One region of the Rummeliibacillus sp. JY-2-4R genome, then DNA from elsewhere that is predicted to be linked to it. Evidence: riboswitches for the same ligand, from Rfam matches in the RefSeq annotation. Region 1 holds a riboswitch; each other region holds the start of a gene.
The links. A riboswitch is a leader RNA that binds a small molecule or an ion and turns the genes downstream of it on or off. The one in region 1 is predicted to bind S-adenosylmethionine.

Region 1 (6,567 bases):
GCACCGGTATTAATCATTCATGGCATGTTAGATATGAATGTAACATTCAAACATGCACAGCTTTTGGAAAATGCCCTCAAGTCTTTCAATAAACATGTAGAAACTTGGTACTATCCAGAGTTTACTCATTTTTTCCCGGGCGAGGTTAATCGGAAAGTGGTAGATGGTGCCTGCCAATGGATGAAGATACAACAATCGTAGAGGTGACACAGGTGGGCTATATTAAGGCAAGGGTTAATCCGGATAAGTTTGCGAATGACAAATTGAGTTTTGGGGAGAAATATCCCTATTGGCTAGAATTATGGACAAATTATACTGATCCCTATACGGAAGTTCAAATACAAAATTGGAAAGAAGAAAACCAAGCAATAAAAGAGCTAGAACAAATCAGCTGTGTATCACGGGATGAAGGTCTTGTTAAGACACAAATCGTTATGCTAAATGATAAAACACGAGAATACTTTAAAAACGAGCCACAAATTGATGGAAAACTCAAATGGTTTTCCATCCTTTTTCATGATGAAGAAATGAGAGAAGGAATTGAAATTCGAAATTATGGCGAAGAAATATTCTTTAACCAAGTAACGACCGAGGAAGCAGAGCCGATTGTAGCGATGTTTGAGAAACTCCAATTGATTTCTGAATTTGTACCAGATGATACTGATTAGAAGTAAAGAGTGCAGTAACAAAAAACCCCTAGTAGTGTAGACTACTAGGGGTTTTTAACGATTTATGGATTACTTATAGGTTTTAACGCTAGGTTGTAAGCGAAGCGATTTAGTATTATTATCCCGCATTAACGGGCAGTAGGATACCACTTCAAGGCAGAAGCATTGGTGGTAGATAACTGCCCGTAAAAGCCAGATTGGTTCAACTAACAATCAGTTGGGGATGGAAGAACCACAACTGATTAAAGTTTCACTTTAAACGATTGGTGCACCTTTTTTAGCGATATCTTCAGCAACTGCACCGAATTTTTTAAAGTTTTCATGGAACATACCAGCTAATTCAGTTGCTTTTTTATCATAAGCTTCTTTATCAGCCCATACGTCACGTGGATTTAAAAGGTCTGTTGGAACTCCTTCAATTTCAGTTGGCAATGCAAGACCAAAGAATGGATCTTGATTAGTAAATACATCATTCAATTTGCCATCGATTGCTGCACGTACCATTGTACGAGTGTAAGAAAGTTTCATACGGCTACCTTCACCGTAGCTACCACCAGACCAACCAGTGTTAACTAAGAAAACATTAACTTCATGTTCGTCAATTTTCTTACCCAACAATTCTGCATAAACAGTTGCATGTAATGGGAAGAATGGAGCACCGAAGCAAGTAGAAAATACTGGTTCTGGTTCAACAACGCCGCGTTCTGTACCAGGAGTTTTTGAAGTAAAGCCTGATAGGAAGTGATACATTGCTTGCTCTTTTGTTAGTTTACTGATTGGAGGTAGCACACCAAAAGCATCAGCTGTTAAGAAGATAACAGTTTTTGGGTGACCTGCAACAGATGGTTCTGCAATATTATCAATATTTTGAATTGGATATGCTGCACGAGTATTTTGTGTTAGTGATACATCGTCATAATCAGGCATACGAGTTTCAGGATCAACTATTACATTTTCTAAAACTGTACCAAATTTAATAGCGTTATAAATTTCTGGTTCTTTCTCTGGAGAAAGGTTGATTGTTTTTGCGTAGCAACCACCTTCAATATTGAATACAACAGTATCAGACCAACCGTGTTCATCGTCTCCGATTAGTTTACGATTTCCATCAGCAGACAATGTTGTTTTACCTGTTCCAGATAAACCGAAGAATAGGGCAACATCGCCATTTTCTCCGACGTTTGCAGAACAATGCATTGGAAGAATGCCTTGTTGTGGTAATAGGTAATTCATAATACCGAAGATTGATTTTTTCATTTCTCCAGCATATTCTGTACCACCAATTAAAATGATACGTTTTTCAAGTGAAACGATGATGAAAGTTTCTGATTTTGTACCATCAACTTCAGGATCTGCTTTAAATGTTGGAGCAGACACAATTGTAAAATCAGCATCGTGCGTAGTAAGTTCATCTTCAGTTGGTCGAATGAATAATTGGTGAGCAAATAAATTATGCCAAGCGTATTCATTTACAACTTGGATTGCTAAGCGAGATTTTGGATCAGCACCTGCAAAGCCTTTAAAAACAAAAATTTCTTCTTTTTGTTTTAAATAATTGATTACTTTGTTATATAATGAATCGAATACCTCTGAAGAAATAGGTTGGTTAATTTTACCCCAATGAATTTGATCTTTAGATGATTCTTCTTCAACGAAATATTTGTCTTTAGGAGAACGTCCTGTATATTTACCAGTCACTGCACGAACAGCACCTTCAGCTGTTAAAATTGCTTCTCCACGTGAAGTCGCTTTTTCTACTAGTTGTGGGACTGAAAGTTGCTTTTGAATGTTTTGACCTTGTAATAAATCCTTCAGTTCATTCGCAATTTCTACTGAATTCATCTTTATAAGTACCATCCTTTTTATAGTTTTCCCCTACAAAAGGGTTTAGTTATCGGTTTCTGGAAATAGTATAACACATTTATATATATAATCTATACTAATTATGAATTATTTTTTAGATTTTGTATTTTTTTTAATTGAATATAAAATAGTTTGACTTTCAAATAAATATCACTTACTATATGCAATAGAACGGATACTCTTATCCCGAGCTGGTGGAGGGTCAGGCCCTATGAAACCCGGCAACCTGCATTATCTTTCACGTAATGCGCTGGTGCTAATCTGGATGCAAGGATGATTCCTTGAACGATAAGAGTGAAAGGTGCTAACGAAACATATCCTTTCCTCATTGGACTACGATGAGCGAAAGGTTTTTTTTTTCAAAAATAACATAGAAGCAAATTTGATTTGCTTCATTATTATATGTGATTTGTTGAATACTATTTATATTATGTACTGGCACTTTCTATATCCTCGTGTTAAAAAGCAGCAATAAATGCTGGCTTGGCGTTTAGCATAACAGTTTAAACGGACATGGGTAATGAGTACCGTATCTTTTCTAGGATCTCGTTATAATAGGAGGAAACCAAATGTCAAACAGAAGATTATTTACTTCAGAAAGCGTAACAGAAGGTCATCCGGATAAAATCTGCGATCAAATTTCAGATGCCATCTTAGATGCCATTATTGCAAAAGACCCAAATGCACGTGTAGCATGTGAAACAACTGTTACTACAGGTTTAGTACTAGTAGCAGGTGAAATCACAACATCTACTTATGTGGATATTAAAGGAATCGTACGTGATACAGTTTCAGAAATCGGCTATACTCGCGGTAAATATGGCTTCGATGCTGAAAACTTAGCAGTACTTGTTGCAATTGGTGAACAATCACCTGATATTGCACAAGGCGTTGACCAAGCATTAGAAGCTCGTGAAGGTTCAATGACAGATGCAGACATTGAAGCAATTGGTGCAGGGGACCAAGGTTTAATGTTCGGCTATGCTTGTAACGAAACACCAGAGTTAATGCCACTTCCAATTAGCCTTGCTCACAAACTAGCAAGACGCTTAACAGAAGTACGAAAATCAGGTCAATTAGATTATTTACGTCCTGATGGCAAAACGCAAGTAACTATTGAGTATGATGAAAACAACCAACCAGTACGAGTAGATACAATTGTTATCTCAACTCAACATGATGAAGAAGTAACATTAGAGCAAATTCAAAAAGACTTAAAAGAAATAGTAATTGCTGAAGTAGTACCAGCTGAATTACTAGATGAAACAACGAAATACTTTATCAATCCAACTGGCCGCTTTGTAATCGGTGGACCTAAAGGAGATGCAGGTTTAACAGGCCGTAAAATCATTGTAGATACTTACGGTGGTTATGCTCGCCATGGTGGTGGTGCTTTCTCTGGTAAAGATGCTACAAAAGTTGACCGTTCTGGTGCTTATGCAGCTCGTTATGTTGCTAAAAACATTGTTGCAGCAGGTTTAGCTGACCGTGCAGAAGTCCAACTTGCATACGCAATCGGCGTAGCACAACCGGTTTCTATTTCAATCGATACATTCGGTACAGGCAAAGTTAAAGAAAGTGATTTAGTAGAAGCAGTGCGTGAATTCTTCGATTTACGTCCAGCAGGAATCATTAAAATGCTTGACCTACGCCGTCCAATCTATAAACAAACAGCAGCTTATGGACATTTTGGTCGTACAGATCTAAACGTACCTTGGGAAAACACAGACAAAGTAGAAGTCTTAAAAGCAAGATTCTCTTAATCTGAAATGAAATAATCTATAGAATTATCTAAAATGTACCCTATAAAGTAGACATACATAATATGTCTACCTTATAGGGTCTTTTCTTGTTTGGAAGGCATTTTTAGATTTCAACAACAAAAGGATGTGTCATTACCTTAAATATAATTAAAAAACATATTTATGCTCATTATTTGAAAAAGGTTATACTATTTTAACTCTTAAAGAAAATAAGTGAATGACTTCTTTCGATTCAGCCAATCATATTCGATCAAAAGCACGAATAAGGTAATAGTGAGAAGACATGACAGGAGAGATTCGGAAGATGAGGTCAAATGAATTCTTCTTTTTAACATGGGCAGCATTTTTAATTGGCTTTGCATTTGTTCTAATTGCCATTTGGAATACAGATTGGATGCTAGTTGAGCAAGGGTTTTACACCATTATATTGGGATGGATTACGTTCTCTTCTTTTTCCCTTGTTAAAACAATACGAGATAAAAGAGAGAATATTAAAGTTTCGAAAGAATATTTGGCGTTATGTTGGCTATCAGTGGTTGCATCGTTTGGTATTGGGATGATTAGTGTTTGGAATACAGATTGGGAATTAGTTGAGAAAGGGTACTATTGGTTAGGAATCATTTTTGTCATGTATACGTCTTTTGCACTGTCAAAAGAAATTCGAGATCGTCAAGACTTTGCTAATAGACAGAAGGATAAAGAAGCAATTCAATTTTATAATGATATGAATGAAGATGAGGAAGAGTAATTAAATCTATACAAAAGAGCTTTGAAGGATGACTCCAACAAAGCTCTTTTTTTATATATTAAGGTAAAATGACTTCTTCCTTTGGATTATGTTTTTTTAATAATATGACGAATAAGCTACCTAATGCACAAAATGCTCCAGAAAGCATGAATGCCCAAGTATAAGAATCGAAAATGTTGTAAATAAGACCACCACCAAAAGCTGCTACTGCTGCACCTACTTGATGAAATGCAACCATCCAGCCGTACATCATGGCACTTTTCTTATTACCAAATTCCCGTCTTGCAAGACCAATAGTAGGAGGGACGGTCGCAATCCAATCGAGTCCATAAAAAACGGAGAAGATAATGAGTAACGTAACCGAACCGTTGTTTAGAGCAATTGGTAAGAAAAGTAATGATAGTCCACGAAGGCCATAATAGTAAAATAGCAGCCAGCGATTATCAACTTTGTCACTAAGCCAACCAGATAAAGTGGTGCCGACTAAATCGAAAATCCCCATAAAGCTGAGCATGGATGCAGCAAGTACCATTGGAATGCCAAAACTCATGCAATATCCTACAAAGTGTGTACCGATTAATCCTGTTGTAGATAGTCCACAGATGAAGAAACTGCCAGCTAAGAGCCAAAAAGCCTTACTTTTACTCCCATCCATTAATGAGTCCCAAACAATTTTGAATGGATTCTCTTTAGAAACATTGTCGGATGTAACATTTTCTTGCTTTATTTGACCAAGTGGTGTTGTTCCGACTTGTTCTGGCCAATCCTTCATAAAAATTAATATAAAAATAAGCATTATGATACTTAAACCAAAGATCAAGCCAATTGCATGATGCCAACTATACTTTTCTATTAATGTAGCAAGTACCGGCAATAGTACCAGCTGTCCAGTTGCTGTAGCTGCGGTTAAAATACCAACTGCTAGTCCGCGATGTTTCACAAACCATCGATTTCCTATTTGTGTGCTAAGAACAGTCAAAAACAGGCCGGAACCAATTCCAATCATTACACCCCAAATAAGAATTAGCTGCCATTCCTGTTTCATCATTAGTGTTAATCCTAATCCTAAAGTTAATAATGCCATAGAGGCCATCATTACATTCTTTAATCCGAATCTTTCGACAAATGCAGCCATAAAAGGTCCAGAAAAACCGTATAAGAACAACCCTACCGCAAAGGCAAATGATATAGCAGGCCTGCTCCAACCAAACTCTGTCTCAAATGGCTCGATAAAAACTCCGGAAGAGGAACGAATGATTCCTGCAACAATGATAGAAAAGAACGTGATTACTAAAATAATCCAACTATAATGAAACTTTTTCATATACGCATCTCCAGATTATAAGAAGTTAGTATGTATTAGCTTTTTTAACTCGGTATCTTTTTAAAAAGGCCCGGAATATTAGACCGAGCCCAAAGCTTTGTACTTATATAACCAAACCACTGTCAATCAATCAATTGAGTTATCTAGACAATGGGCTATTCTGTACTGATTTATAATATTGGCCTTTTTCATAGTATTCGT
Region 2 (6,567 bases), 1.3 Mb from region 1:
TAATAGGGCATGCGGTAATTGCATGCCTTTTCTCTGTAAATACAACTGTTCCCCTCAAATGAACATTAGATGTTATTTTATTAGGGAATCTAATTAAAATAATAATATTAGTTCTTTTCAGGAGTACAAAACGGTTATTCGTTATGCTACAATATCGGTATAATCGTATGAAAGGATGATGACCTTGTCAAACGTACTCAATACTTTCGTTAATGACAATTTACAACAGCTTCGTGACCAAGGTTTATACAATGAAATTGACCCAGTTGAAGGTGCCAATGGTCCAGTAATACAAGTCCGTGGTAAGAAACTAATCAACCTATCTTCAAATAACTATCTTGGCTTAGCAACAAATCCTGAATTAAAAGAAATTGCTAAAAAAACAATCGATGAATACGGTGTAGGTGCAGGTGCTGTTCGTACAATCAACGGTACTTTGGATTTACATGTTAAATTAGAAGAAAAGCTAGCAGAATTTAAGGGAACAGAAGCAGCAATTTCCTATCAATCTGGTTTTAACTGCAATATGGCAGCTGTCTCTGCTGTTATGGATAAAAATGATGCGATTTTATCAGATCAATTAAATCATGCTTCCATCATAGACGGCTGTCGCTTATCAAAAGCGAAAATTATTGCATACAACCACTCTGATATGGAAGATCTTCGCCAAAAAGCGAAAGAAGCAACAGAATCAGGTCTTTACAATAAAGTCATGGTTATTACAGACGGCGTTTTCTCTATGGATGGCGATATTGCAAAACTTCCTGAAATTGTAGAAATCGCAAAAGAATTTGACCTTATTACATATGTTGATGATGCCCATGGCTCAGGTGTAACAGGTAAAGGGAAAGGGACTGTCAAACACTTCGGTCTACAAAATGAAATCGACTTCCAAATCGGTACATTATCTAAAGCAATTGGTGTAGTCGGCGGATATGTAGCTGGTAAGAAGAACTTAATAGACTGGCTGAAAGTTCGTTCACGTCCATTCTTGTTCTCAACTGCTTTACCACCAGGTGACGTTGCAGCCATTACTCGTGCTGTTCAAATGTTAATCGACTCAACAGAACTTTGTGACAGACTTTGGGAAAACGGCGATTATTTAAAAGCAGGATTGAAAAAACTTGGCTTTAACATTGGTCACTCCGAAACACCAATCACACCATGTATCATCGGTGACGAAAAGCTAACACAACAATTCTCATCCCGTCTAATCGAAGAAGGCGTATACGCAAAATCCATCGTCTTCCCAACTGTTCCAAAAGGCACCGGCCGTGTCCGCAACATGCCAACCGCTGCCCATACAAAAGAAATGTTAGACGATGCACTAGCTATCTATGAAAAAGTAGGGAAAGAACTAGGAGTTATTTCTTAAAGCTAGAAATCTTTATAAATGATAAAAAGGTGTGGATAAGTATTTGAAATACTTTATCCACACCCTTTATTATTTTGCTAACTCTTAATCCTTTTTTAAATTTGCGGCTAAACGATTGCCGAGGGATTGAACCACTTGAACAATCACAATTAATAAGAAAACTGTCGCATACATAACATCTACTTCATAACGTAAGTAACCAAAACGGTATGCGAGATCACCAAGACCACCAGCACCGACCATACCTGCCATTGCTGTTGCACTAATTAAACTAACGGTGGAAATTGTAAGAGCCAAAATAATGGAAGGTCTTGCTTCACGTAATATAACATTCCAGATGATATGGCGTGTTTTGATTCCCATTGCTGTATAGGCTTCTACTACACCAGCATCTACTTCTAATAATGCAGATTCTATTAAGCGGGCGATATAAGGGGCTGTATAAATAACAAGCGGAACAATTGCACCACGAACACCTATAGTTGTACCGACAATTGATTTTGTAAAAGGCAAGATAAAGAATAATAATATGATGAATGGAACAGAACGAACGATATTAATGAGTAAATTTAAAATTTGATAAACAAATTTATTTGCTAAAGCTTGTCCTGGTCTAGTTAGAACCACAAGAATTCCTAAAACAATCCCAATCACAACTGCAAATACTAGAGAAACCCCAACCATTTGGAACGTTTCTAAAATAGCTTTCCAAATGATAGGTAGCCATTGATCAATAAATTTTTCATAACGATCCATTAGTTTACACCCCGCAATTCTTCTGTACGGACACCTTGTCCCTCTAAATATTGAAGTGCTTTGTTAACATCTTGTGCATCTCCATTTAAATGGACGACGATATTACCAACAACACCATTTTTCAATTCAATAATATTTGCCGTTAAAATATTTGGCGTAACATTAAATAACTTACTGATTTCAGCTAATGCAGGTTTACCTGTACTTTCTCCAACGAAGGTAAGGCGAGTAACGCTCCCTGTTACATTTAGTTGTTCGATTAATGAACTGGATAAGTTACGCTGTGAAATAGTGTTTAAGAATTTTTTTGTAGTAGGTTGTTGTGGATTCGTGAATAAGTCAATCGTAGATCCTTGTTCAACAATATGGCCACTTTCTAATACATACACATAATCGCAAACTTTTTGAATAACGTTCATTTCATGAGTAATGAGTAAAATTGTAATCCCAAATTCCTTATTAATCTTAAGTAAAAGATCGAGAATGGAATCTGTTGTTTCTGGGTCAAGAGCACTTGTCGCCTCATCACTTAGTAAAATTTCAGGTTCCTGAGATAATGCTCTAGCAATAGCAACACGCTGCTTTTGACCACCAGATAATTGAGCTGGATAGTTATTTGCTTTGTCTTCCAAATTGACAATTTTTAAATACTTGTCAACCCGCTTTTTAACTTCTTTTTTATCAAAGCCTAATAGTTTAAGTGGAAGTGCAATATTGTCATAAACCGTAGCTGTTTTTAACAAATTAAACCCTTGGAAAATCATACCGATTTTTGTTCGGACTGTACGGAGATTCTGAGGCGAGAGATTAGTAATTTTTTCGTTGTCTATGTATATATCACCGTTTGTTGGCTTTTCAAGTAAGTTTACGCAGCGAATAAGTGTACTTTTCCCAGCGCCACTATAACCAATTACACCGTGAATTTCTCCTTTTTTGACATCAATATTGACATCATCTACTGCAGTAATCGTTTTATTATTAACGGTAAATTTCTTTGTAACATGCTCTAATTTAATCATCATATTACTCCTTTTTAAGGAGATTGCCACCGCCAAAGATGGCAATCTATTCTAATTAACTTCTACCAAGAAGGGATAAGAGAGCCTTCATATTTCTCTTCTATGAATTTCTTTATTTCGTCAGAATGATAAGCTTTCACGAATTTCTTAATAGTTGGGTCGTTTTTGTTTTCTTTACGTACAACAATTTGATTTGCATAAATTGAATCAGCACCTTCAACCAAGATGGCGTCTTTTTTAGGGTTTAGACCTGCTTCTAAAGCAAAGTTTGTATTAATTGCTGCTGCTGCAACTTCAGATAATTGTTTTGGAATTTGTGCAGCTTCTAGTTCGATAAATTTATAATTCTTTTTGTTTTCATCAATATCATAGATTGTTGGAAGATCGCTTCCCGTATCTTTTAATGTGATAAATCCTTCTTTTGCTAAAATCTCTAATGCGCGAGAGCCATTTGTTGGATCGTTCGGAATAGCTATTTTTGAACCATTTGGAATCTCATCAAAGTTCTTGTATTTTTTAGAGTAGATACCCATTGGACTTAAGATGGTTTTGCCAACAGCGACAAGATCGTCACCTTTGTCTTTGTTATATTGTTTTAAGTACGGAACATGTTGGAAGCTGTTTGCATCTAAGCTACCTTCGCTCAATGCTGTGTTTGGTAATACATAATCTGAGAATACTTTTAACTCGATATCTAATCCTTCTTTTTTAGCAATTTCAGCTACTTTTTCCGCGATTTCTTCATGAGGTCCTGCTGTCACACCAATTACCAATTTCTTGGTATTTAATGCAGCAGTTTTACTGTCTTCTGTTTTTTCGCTATTGCCACAAGCACTAACAATCGCTACAAGTAATAATAAGATCAATGCGAAACTAAATTTTTTCATTTGATTTCCTCCCTTTAATTTAAAGAATTTAAAAAAAGCCCCCCTTTTTAATAGCAAGAGGGGCTTCATCTTTTGGAGTTCGCCTCTCTTATCTATCAAAACGTTTTGCACGTCTTGCAGGATTTAGCACCTTTCCATGATTGAGAAGGTTGCCGAGCTTCATAGGGCCAGTCCCTCAGCTACTCTTAATAAGAGGTTTTTATTTAATTAAAAACTTTATGATAATTCAATCTACAGCAAAAATTCAGTATAGTCAATGATTTTTTGTATAATTCCACCTAGAATAGTAGGGATTTTAAATGCCTTTTTGTAGGGAATGCGGATATTTGCTGGTTTAAATGAATTTATTAAACTAAATGTTTTAATGGTTTTGCTATTATTAATTGTTTACTTGCTGTTACTCATTACAAAATTTTAATAAATATCTAGTAAAATTATATTATTCACTAGTATTTAACTAGGAATTATAAGAATTAATATTGACTTTTCATTTTCAGGCAATTACAATAAATTACAAGAAAAGGGGATTCGATTAAATTATTTAATAGTAACCTATTGTAAAGGGGAGAAATTTGTATGACTCAAAAGTTAAACGAGGATTCAGAACAAATTAGAGCCATTATTAAAGCGGTCCAAGGATTACAATTTGGTGAAGTGCATATAACGATTCAAGATGGAATCATCGTACAAATAAATCGTATTGAAAAACAAAGATTTAACAAATCAAAATCAAAATAGCACATGCCAGTTGGCTGGAAAACTTGAGCCACATAATCCGAATCAAAGAACTACATTTCTTTGATTGGGGTTATGTGGCTTTTTTCGACGTGTGAGTGGTAAAAAGGATTATATATCTGAAATAGTAAAGGTGTGAATCATACTAAAAAAGCTTGATCCACACACCATTTGTTTGATTTTTTATCGTCTAAATTATTGTTTTACAATGCTTAACTCTTTTGCATGTTTTACTTCAGTTATGCCTGCCATAGATAGAGTGACTTCTGTTTCTTTTAGAATTGTAGAGAAAACACGTTTGACCCCTTCTTCTCCAGCGATTGCTAGTCCGTAGACAAAGGGACGACCGATTAGGACGGCATTTGCTCCAAGTGCTAAAGCTTTCACTACATCGGTTCCTCGCCGAATACCACTATCAAATAATACAGGGATTTGTCCATTTATCGCTTCTACGATTGCTGGAAGTGCATCGATACTTGGAATCACACCATCCAATTGACGACCTCCATGATTGGAAACAATAATCCCATCTACACCATTTTCTAAAGCAAGTTTTGCATCTTCTGGATGAAGTATGCCTTTTATTAATACAGGTAATGTCGTTCGTTTCTTTAGTTCTTTGATATTTGCCCATTGTAGTGTCGGATGATGCAGGTTTGCAAGTATTCCTTCGATAATAGAGTTTAAATCATTGTTTGGTATTGATTTCAGAAAAGCTGGGTCGGTTGCCCAATTTCCTTTCCCATACCCTTCGCTAATAGGAGAGAACTGGTTACGCATATCAGTCTCGCGCCAACCAAGCATCATCGTATCAATCGTTAATACAATTGCTTCGTAGCCTGCTTGTTCTGCGCGTTTTACCATACTATAAGAAATCTCTGGATCACAAGGTGCCCAATATAATTGGAACCATTTAGATGAGTCAGGAGCAGCTGATGCAATTTCTTCAATGGAGTAACTTGAGACAGTACTTTGAATATAAGGTATGTTTAAATCCTTCAATGCACGTGCAACTGCTAACTCGCCTTCTGGTGAAATCATTTGTAATACGCCTACCGGAGCTGCTAACAAAGGGGTAGGATATTCTTTGCCAAATAACTCAATCGATGTATCCAACTTTGAAACGTCTTTTAAATAGCGAGGAATGATGGAATACTTCTGGAAAGCACTTTGGTTTTGGTGTAATGTTTGTTCGCCGCCAGCACCGGAGCGAACATATCCATATTGATTCTTAGGTAAGACGCTAGCTGCAGCTCGTTCTAGTTCAACAAACGAAATAGGAAATGTATCGTCTGGTGAAAGATCTTTGACTAGTAAATCCACATTTGTTGGATTTGTAGGTTGAGCCATTAAACTTGCCTCCTTGATATTTAGTTTTTTGCTAGTTCTTTGAATAGATTCAGCTTTTCAATTCTTTTAACAGCCTCCACTAGTCGCTCTTCATCTACTAATAAGCCAATCCGAATATATCCTTCGCCATGCTCTCCAAAGCCATTTCCAGCAGCTACTGCTACATCTGCTTTTTCCAATAGAAGGTCTGCAAATTGTTGACTTGTAAATCCTTCTGGTACAGGAAGCCAAGCAAAGAAGGATCCTTTTGGTGCTGTTACAGGCCAACCGATATTTTGACATGCGTTAATTAATGCATTTCTGCGACTTTCATACATATCAACTTGTCTTGAGACACAAGATTGGTCGCCAGTTAACGCTTCCACTGCAGCTTGTTGTACGGCAGGGAATAGACTAACGAAAAGGTGATCTTGTATTAAGTTTAGTGCTTCAATCATTTGAGCAT
Region 3 (6,567 bases), 1.3 Mb from region 1:
AACCTTATCAAAGTTATATGATTGCCCATAGTGAGGCGTACTTCGGAAATTTTGAACAAGCACATGCTTTAATGCCAAACCTAACGGAGAAATGGATGTTGTCCTCAATTGAAAGTTTAATCTCCTTTAAAAAGCAGGATAAAATAAATTTTAAACATCATTCATCTGAAGCTATTAAACAAGCACGAGGCATTCAAAAGTATCTACTCGCTCATAGTTTTCATGAGTTGGGAGAAAAGATTAAGTGAATATCTTTTTTAGAGAGTTCTATCCTCTTTAGCCTGACTGTTTCCTCTCTTTTTGTTTACTTTTGCATATAAAAACACCTTGAACTTAGACTTTTGTATTGTCTATGTTCAAGGTGTTTTTCTCACTTAACTCTTATTTTTTTGTCATCCATTCAGGTTTACCAAAGCCTTTGAAGTCTGTATCGATTACTTTTTCGAATTCAGGTGATTCTACTACTGCTTTTAAATCTTTTGATAGTTGTGAGTTTTCATCTGCTTCACGAACTGCTACAACGTTACGGAATTGGTCAGGCATATTTTCTAGGAATACAGCATCTTCTAACTTCATGTTTGCTGCTAATGCGAAGTTTCCTGGTACACCTACTAAGTCAGCACTTTCCACTGCACGTGGTAAACCTGCTGCTTCGATTTCTTGGAATTTTAGATTTTTTGGATTTTCTTCAATATCTTTAGTTGATGCTTTTAATTGATCAATTTTACCATTAATTTTGATTAAGCCTTGTTCTTGTAAAGATTTTAAAGTACGTGCTGCATTTGATGGGTCATTGGCGATTGCTACTGTTGAGCCAGCTTTGATTTCGTCAACTGTTTTATATTTTTTAGAGAAGAAACCCATTGGTGCAGTTGGTACGATAATTAGGCCTTTAATTTTTGTACCATTTTCTTTATTGAAGTTTTCTAAGTACACTGAGTGTTGGAATAAGTTTGCATCAATATCGCCTGAATCTAATGCTTTGTTTGGTTGGATATAATCACTGAATTCTACTACATCTACTTTGTAGCCTTTTTTCTCAAGTTCAGGAACGATTGCTTTTTTTAACATATCACTGTATGGGCCTGCTGTTGCACCGATTTTAATGTTTTTTGTTTCTGTTGCTTTGTTTGTATCTTTTTTTGCGTTATCTCCGCCTCCACATGCAGCAAGAGCTGTTGCTACTACTAGCAAACAAATTGTTAGTAAAATTTTTTTCATTGTAAAACCCCCATTTTATATGTTCTTTAATTTATATAGAAAAAATCCTATAATAGCGATTTTCCATCTATCTTCCCTGTTGCGGGCGTGTTCCGCTTTTAACTCTATCTAGCTCCACACGCCAGCCCCTCGAGGGTGCACAGGATGTGTACCCGGTAGCCGTTGCGACACGACGTCGCGCCTTTAGGCTATCTTCCCTTACGGGCGTGTTCCGCTTTTATCTTTTATCTACTGCTTTTGCTATTGTATCGCCTGCTATTTGGATTACTTGGACGATGATGATTAGGATGACAACTGTTGCGATCATGATGGTGTTGTCGTATCGGTAATAACCGAAGCGGATGGCTAAGTCACCAATACCACCACCGCCAATAATGCCGGCCATCGCTGAGTATGCAACTAAACTAATAATTGTCATTGTAATCCCTTGAATAACGCCTGATTTCGCTTCAGGAAGTAGCACGTCTTTAATAATCATCCAACGAGTTGCACCAGCAGCAATTGAAGCTTCAATCACCCCTTTATCGATTTCACGTAGAGATGTTTCAACAAGTCTCGCGAAGAATGGGATGGATGCAACGGATAAAGAAACACTCGCTGCGATTGGTCCGATTGTGTCGCCTATTAGCCATTTCGTGAATGGGAATAGTGCTACTAATAGGATGATATATGGAATTGAACGAACAAGATTGACGATAAAACCAACTACTCCATTAACGAAACGATTTCCAAGTAATCCTGTTCTACTTGTTGAAAATAGTCCCTTACTTGTGATGAATAACAAGAGCCCCAGCGGTAAACCAATGATTAACGCAATCGCTAAGGCAATGCCCACCATTTCAATTGTTTGTCCAAACGCCTTCCAAATATCTGGTAGCATTTCAGTAAAATGACTTGGATCAAATAACATCGTTTAGCACCTCCACTGTTACGCCACGGCTTTCCATATAAGTAATCGAGCGATTAATATCTGCTACTTGGCCCTTTAACTCCATTAGGAAGATGCCAAGCGGTCTTTCTTGAATATATTCAATAGTGCCATGAAGGAAATTCCCTTGCACTTCAAACTGTTGAAGCATATCTGAAATAACTCCTTCACCTGCTACACTACCTTTGAATAGAATCTTCACAACTTGTCCTGTGACACTTTGCATAATCTCTTGTGGAATATCGAACGACACGACACTACTGATGAATTCTTTTGTTAATGGCTTTTGAGGCTCAGCGAAAATATCATAAACAGAACCTTCTTCTATTACTTTCCCATCCTGCATAATTGCCATTCTGTCGCAAATTTCTTTCACGACGTCCATTTCGTGTGTGATTAAAATTATCGTAATACCGAGTTCACGATTGATTTTTTTTAGTAATCGCAAAATCGAAGTGGTTGTTGTCGGATCAAGTGCTGATGTAGCTTCATCACATAATAATATAGATGGATTATTTGCTAATGCTCTTGCAATACCTACACGTTGTTTTTGACCGCCGCTTAGTTGTGCTGGAAATACGTCTTTTTTATCCGCTAGGCCAACCATTTCGAGAAGTTCCTTTACTCTTTTCTCTCGCTCTCCCTTTGGTATTTTTGCAGCTTTTAAAGCAAATTCAATATTTTCACCAACTGTTTTTTGGCTGATTAAGTAAAAGTGTTGAAAAATCATACCGATTTTCAGACGTGCTTGACGAAGCTTTTCTCCTTTTAACTTTGTTAAATCTTGTCCATTGATTAATATTCGCCCATCTGTTGGTTGTTCTAGTAGGTTAATACAGCGTAGTAGTGAACTTTTACCCGCTCCAGAATAACCTACTATTCCGAATATTTCTCCATCTCCAATAGTTAAAGAGACATGATCTACACCAGTTACTATTTTCTTTCTTGTTTTGTAAACCTTTGATACCTCTTGTATTTCCAGCATATACATCCCTCTAATCTTTGTTAAATTGCTTTTTAAAATCCTCTTATTCTATCGGAAAACTATCTATTTTTACTAAAAAAGATACATCTCTCAACTGAAAGATGTATCTTTATGATCGACGTTCATTTATCTTTCAGAAATAAATTCTGTAGGAATTAGCACCTTCCCTAGTGGGGGTTGCTGGACTTCATCGGGCCTATCCCTCAGTCACTCTTGATAAATTCCATTTGTTAAGTTGTAAGTTTATGATATTTATATTATTTACTTTTACGTCATTTGTCAATGAATTTTTAGAAAAAGTAAACTATTTTAAAATATTTTTCTCTTCTATATAAAAAATATATTCCCACTAATTTATACATTACAAGTATTGTTTGAAATGAGATTGCATGCTTCGTTTAGGAAACCGAGTCACTTCTTTTGTGTCTGCATCCCTTTGCTAACTTTTTCTAGCGGCACGATATCTCGGTGTCCTTAATCCTTGGATAGGTATTTAGTACACTAAAAATTGCTAATTGAAATTAAATTAAAAATATCATTAACTATTACTTCAACTTTTCCATGACTAGCCTTACTACTATTGAATATTGAATTGTGTCTTCTAATCAAATATTCGAACATGAAGGATTAATTCTGCTTCAATCCAGCTCGTTTGGCTTTTTATTATATTATACAGACATAGTTTTTTATCTTCGTTGTTGAGCGCTGTGATGATTCCTCTGTACTCAGTACTTGCCTGCTGATGCCAAACTTCTAGTAGTACTTCTTTCTGACCACAATATGCTTGCATGAGTTCTTCTCCTAATGCTTGCAATGTCCATTCGTCATATATCGGCTTCGCAATTTGCTTTGTCTCCTGTTGCCAGTTTCGCAGTCTTTGTACATGTTCTGGTAACATCATAGCCGTCCACTTAATATTCCCACGATCTCTTAACATATAGGATACCTCCTTTTGTAAGTTCCAATTACTTCTTATGACCTCCGAGCAATTGGGAGCGCTTCACTGCTGTTCCTGCATTTGTATACGATACTGCTCGCAACACCGCTGTTGAGCCATAATGTGTTCGGAGGTGATCCATTGCAGCACCAAGCTTACGGCGCTTCCAGCGGGATGTATCAAAAAAGCTGAGCTGCATAGAATGTTCTGATTCTAATTTTGTTATACTAACACTTATTTGGCGCACTGGGCGTTCATTGTACTGTTCGCTTAATATTTGCTGACAAACGTGATAAATAGCCATCGTATCATTGGTGGCTTCATCAATTGTATGTGAACGCTGAAAACCTCCTCCAAAGGCATTTTTACTATAAGCAATACCTAATGTGATTGTACGCCCTACTTTATAGGCTTCTCGTGCTCTTCTCGCCACATCTTCACACATTTCCAGGAGCACTGCGAGCACTTCCTTTTTAGTGTTATAATCGCGCATTAATATTTGGCTCTTACCATAACTAATTTGCCCTTCTACAAGTGGTGCTTCGCCTACCTTTGACAAATCAATTCCCCATGCATGATGATAAAGTTGATTGCCCATAATGCCGAATCTCTTTTCTAATGTCGCTAAATCAGCGTGAGCCAAATCTCCAACAGAGAAAATCCCCATATTGTTCAGCGTACGTTCTGTTCGATGTCCGATCCCCCACATCTTCGACAAAGGTGTAACAGGCCATAGCTTTCTTTCCACATCTTCAAAGTCCCATTTAGCGAAACCCGTTTTTTTTGCATCTAAATCAAGAGCAAGCTTTGCCAAAAGCATATTCGGTCCCATTCCTACAGTGCTTGGTATTTCAAATTGCCGATAAAGTTCTTCTTGGATTTTGTGTGCTGTTTCAACCGGATCTCCCCACAGTTTCTCTGTCCCTGTGAGATCAACAAAACTTTCATCAATGCTATATACATGAATTGCTTCCTTTGGTACATAGCTATGAAGTAGCTTTGTAATTTCGACGGACATGCGGACAAAGTATTCCATCTTTGGTTCAAACAAATGAATATCTGGATGCTTCGGTATTTCATAAACCCTTGTTCCTGTCTTCACTTGAAATCGTTTTTTCATAAGCGGAGAAGCAGCAAGAACAATACTACCTTTTTGCTGAAAATTCCCTACAACAGCGATGGCCTCTTTTAGTACATCCAAATGAGCCCAAGATGCCATACAACTAGCATAAAAGCATTTCATATCTACACACATAATCGACCTTCTCGGCATATTCTCATACATCTATAGCACCTCCAAAAAGAACATTTGTTCTTATTTTAAAATGAGATACATGAGATGACAAGTGGGAAGTAGTGTTTTTCCAACAATTGGCGATAACAGGAGATTATACAATCAGAGAAGTTATAATCGAATTTACATACATACATTAAAAATAAAAAAATCCTTTAGAATCAAAATGATTCTAAAGGATTTTTAAGTATGACCCCTACGAGATTCGAACTCGTGTTACCGCCGTGAAAGGGCGGTGTCTTAACCGCTTGACCAAGGGGCCAATATGGCTCCGAAGGCAGGACTCGAACCTGCGACCCTCTGATTAACAGTCAGATGCTGCTACCAACTGAGCTACTTCGGAATAATTAAATGGTGGGCCTAAATGGACTCGAACCATCGACCTCACGCTTATCAGGCGTGCGCTCTAACCAGCTGAGCTATAGGCCCATAAATGGAGCGGGTGAGGAGAATCGAACTCCCGACAACAGCTTGGAAGGCTGTGGTTTTACCACTAAACTACACCCGCATTATGGTGGGTCGGGACAGAATCGAACTGCCGACACTTAGAGCTTCAATCTAATGCTCTACCAACTGAGCTACCGACCCACAATAATATATTAAATCATTTATAGAATGGCGGTCCGGACGGGACTCGAACCCGCGACCTCCTGCGTGACAGGCAGGCATTCTAACCAGCTGAACTACCGGACCATTTGGTTGCGGGGACAGGATTTGAACCTGTGACCTTCGGGTTATGAGCCCGACGAGCTACCGAACTGCTCCACCCCGCGATAATATTATAAAGTTTAAATGGAGGAGGAAGAGGGATTCGAACCCCCGCGCGGTTTGACCCGCCTGTCGGTTTTCAAGACCGATCCCTTCAGCCAGACTTGGGTATTCCTCCAGAGTTTATGGCGGCCGAGGGGATCGAACCCCCGACCTTACGGGTATGAACCGTACGCTCTAGCCAGCTGAGCTAGGCCGCCATAATATAATTTAAATATAAAATTGGTGGAGCCTAGCGGGATCGAACCGCTGACCTCCTGCGTGCAAGGCAGGCGCTCTCCCAGCTGAGCTAAGGCCCCAAAGATCTTAAATATTATGAAATAATCGGGAAGACAGGATTCGAACCTGCGACCCCTTGGTCCCAAACCAAGTGCTCTACCAAGCTGAGCTACTTCCCGGATATGGTGCGCCCAGCAGAAGTCGAATCCACAACC

Region 2: it holds a riboswitch for S-adenosylmethionine, as region 1 does, so the genes downstream of both, ACWV26_RS01495 (MetQ/NlpA family ABC transporter substrate-binding protein) here and metK (methionine adenosyltransferase) in region 1, are expected to answer to the same signal.
Region 3: it holds a riboswitch for S-adenosylmethionine, as region 1 does, so the genes downstream of both, ACWV26_RS01645 (methionine ABC transporter ATP-binding protein) here and metK (methionine adenosyltransferase) in region 1, are expected to answer to the same signal.

The regions. Positions count from the first base shown of each region.
Region 1 covers NZ_CM132623.1:3,065,085-3,071,651, reverse strand. The annotation lists gene ACWV26_RS14965 (alpha/beta hydrolase family protein) at 1-201, shown strand, start outside; gene ACWV26_RS14960 (hypothetical protein) at 177-668, shown strand; gene pckA (phosphoenolpyruvate carboxykinase (ATP)) at 924-2,510, opposite strand; SAM riboswitch class I at 2,710-2,826, shown strand; gene metK (methionine adenosyltransferase) at 3,101-4,294, shown strand; gene ACWV26_RS14945 (YiaA/YiaB family inner membrane protein) at 4,599-5,042, shown strand; gene ACWV26_RS14940 (MFS transporter) at 5,101-6,366, opposite strand; gene ACWV26_RS14935 (gamma carbonic anhydrase) at 6,506-6,567, opposite strand, start outside.
Region 2 covers NZ_CM132623.1:311,185-317,751, forward strand. The annotation lists gene ACWV26_RS01480 (glycine C-acetyltransferase) at 176-1,375, shown strand; gene ACWV26_RS01485 (methionine ABC transporter permease) at 1,460-2,131, opposite strand; gene ACWV26_RS01490 (methionine ABC transporter ATP-binding protein) at 2,131-3,150, opposite strand; gene ACWV26_RS01495 (MetQ/NlpA family ABC transporter substrate-binding protein) at 3,213-4,037, opposite strand; SAM riboswitch class I at 4,123-4,232, opposite strand; gene ACWV26_RS01500 (YezD family protein) at 4,614-4,775, shown strand; gene ACWV26_RS01505 (alpha-hydroxy acid oxidase) at 4,968-6,122, opposite strand; gene ACWV26_RS01510 (aminotransferase class I/II-fold pyridoxal phosphate-dependent enzyme) at 6,143-6,567, opposite strand, start outside.
Region 3 covers NZ_CM132623.1:326,798-333,364, reverse strand. The annotation lists gene ACWV26_RS01660 (hypothetical protein) at 1-248, shown strand, start outside; gene ACWV26_RS01655 (MetQ/NlpA family ABC transporter substrate-binding protein) at 382-1,221, opposite strand; gene ACWV26_RS01650 (methionine ABC transporter permease) at 1,439-2,131, opposite strand; gene ACWV26_RS01645 (methionine ABC transporter ATP-binding protein) at 2,121-3,134, opposite strand; SAM riboswitch class I at 3,258-3,357, opposite strand; gene ACWV26_RS01640 (YolD-like family protein) at 3,736-4,071, opposite strand; gene ACWV26_RS01635 (Y-family DNA polymerase) at 4,100-5,356, opposite strand; tRNA gene ACWV26_RS01630 (tRNA-Glu) at 5,556-5,627, opposite strand; tRNA gene ACWV26_RS01625 (tRNA-Asn) at 5,632-5,708, opposite strand; tRNA gene ACWV26_RS01620 (tRNA-Ile) at 5,718-5,794, opposite strand; tRNA gene ACWV26_RS01615 (tRNA-Gly) at 5,800-5,873, opposite strand; tRNA gene ACWV26_RS01610 (tRNA-Phe) at 5,878-5,953, opposite strand; tRNA gene ACWV26_RS01605 (tRNA-Asp) at 5,982-6,058, opposite strand; tRNA gene ACWV26_RS01600 (tRNA-Met) at 6,062-6,138, opposite strand; tRNA gene ACWV26_RS01595 (tRNA-Ser) at 6,159-6,251, opposite strand; tRNA gene ACWV26_RS01590 (tRNA-Met) at 6,260-6,333, opposite strand; tRNA gene ACWV26_RS01585 (tRNA-Ala) at 6,357-6,432, opposite strand; tRNA gene ACWV26_RS01580 (tRNA-Pro) at 6,458-6,531, opposite strand; tRNA gene ACWV26_RS01575 (tRNA-Arg) at 6,536-6,567, opposite strand, start outside.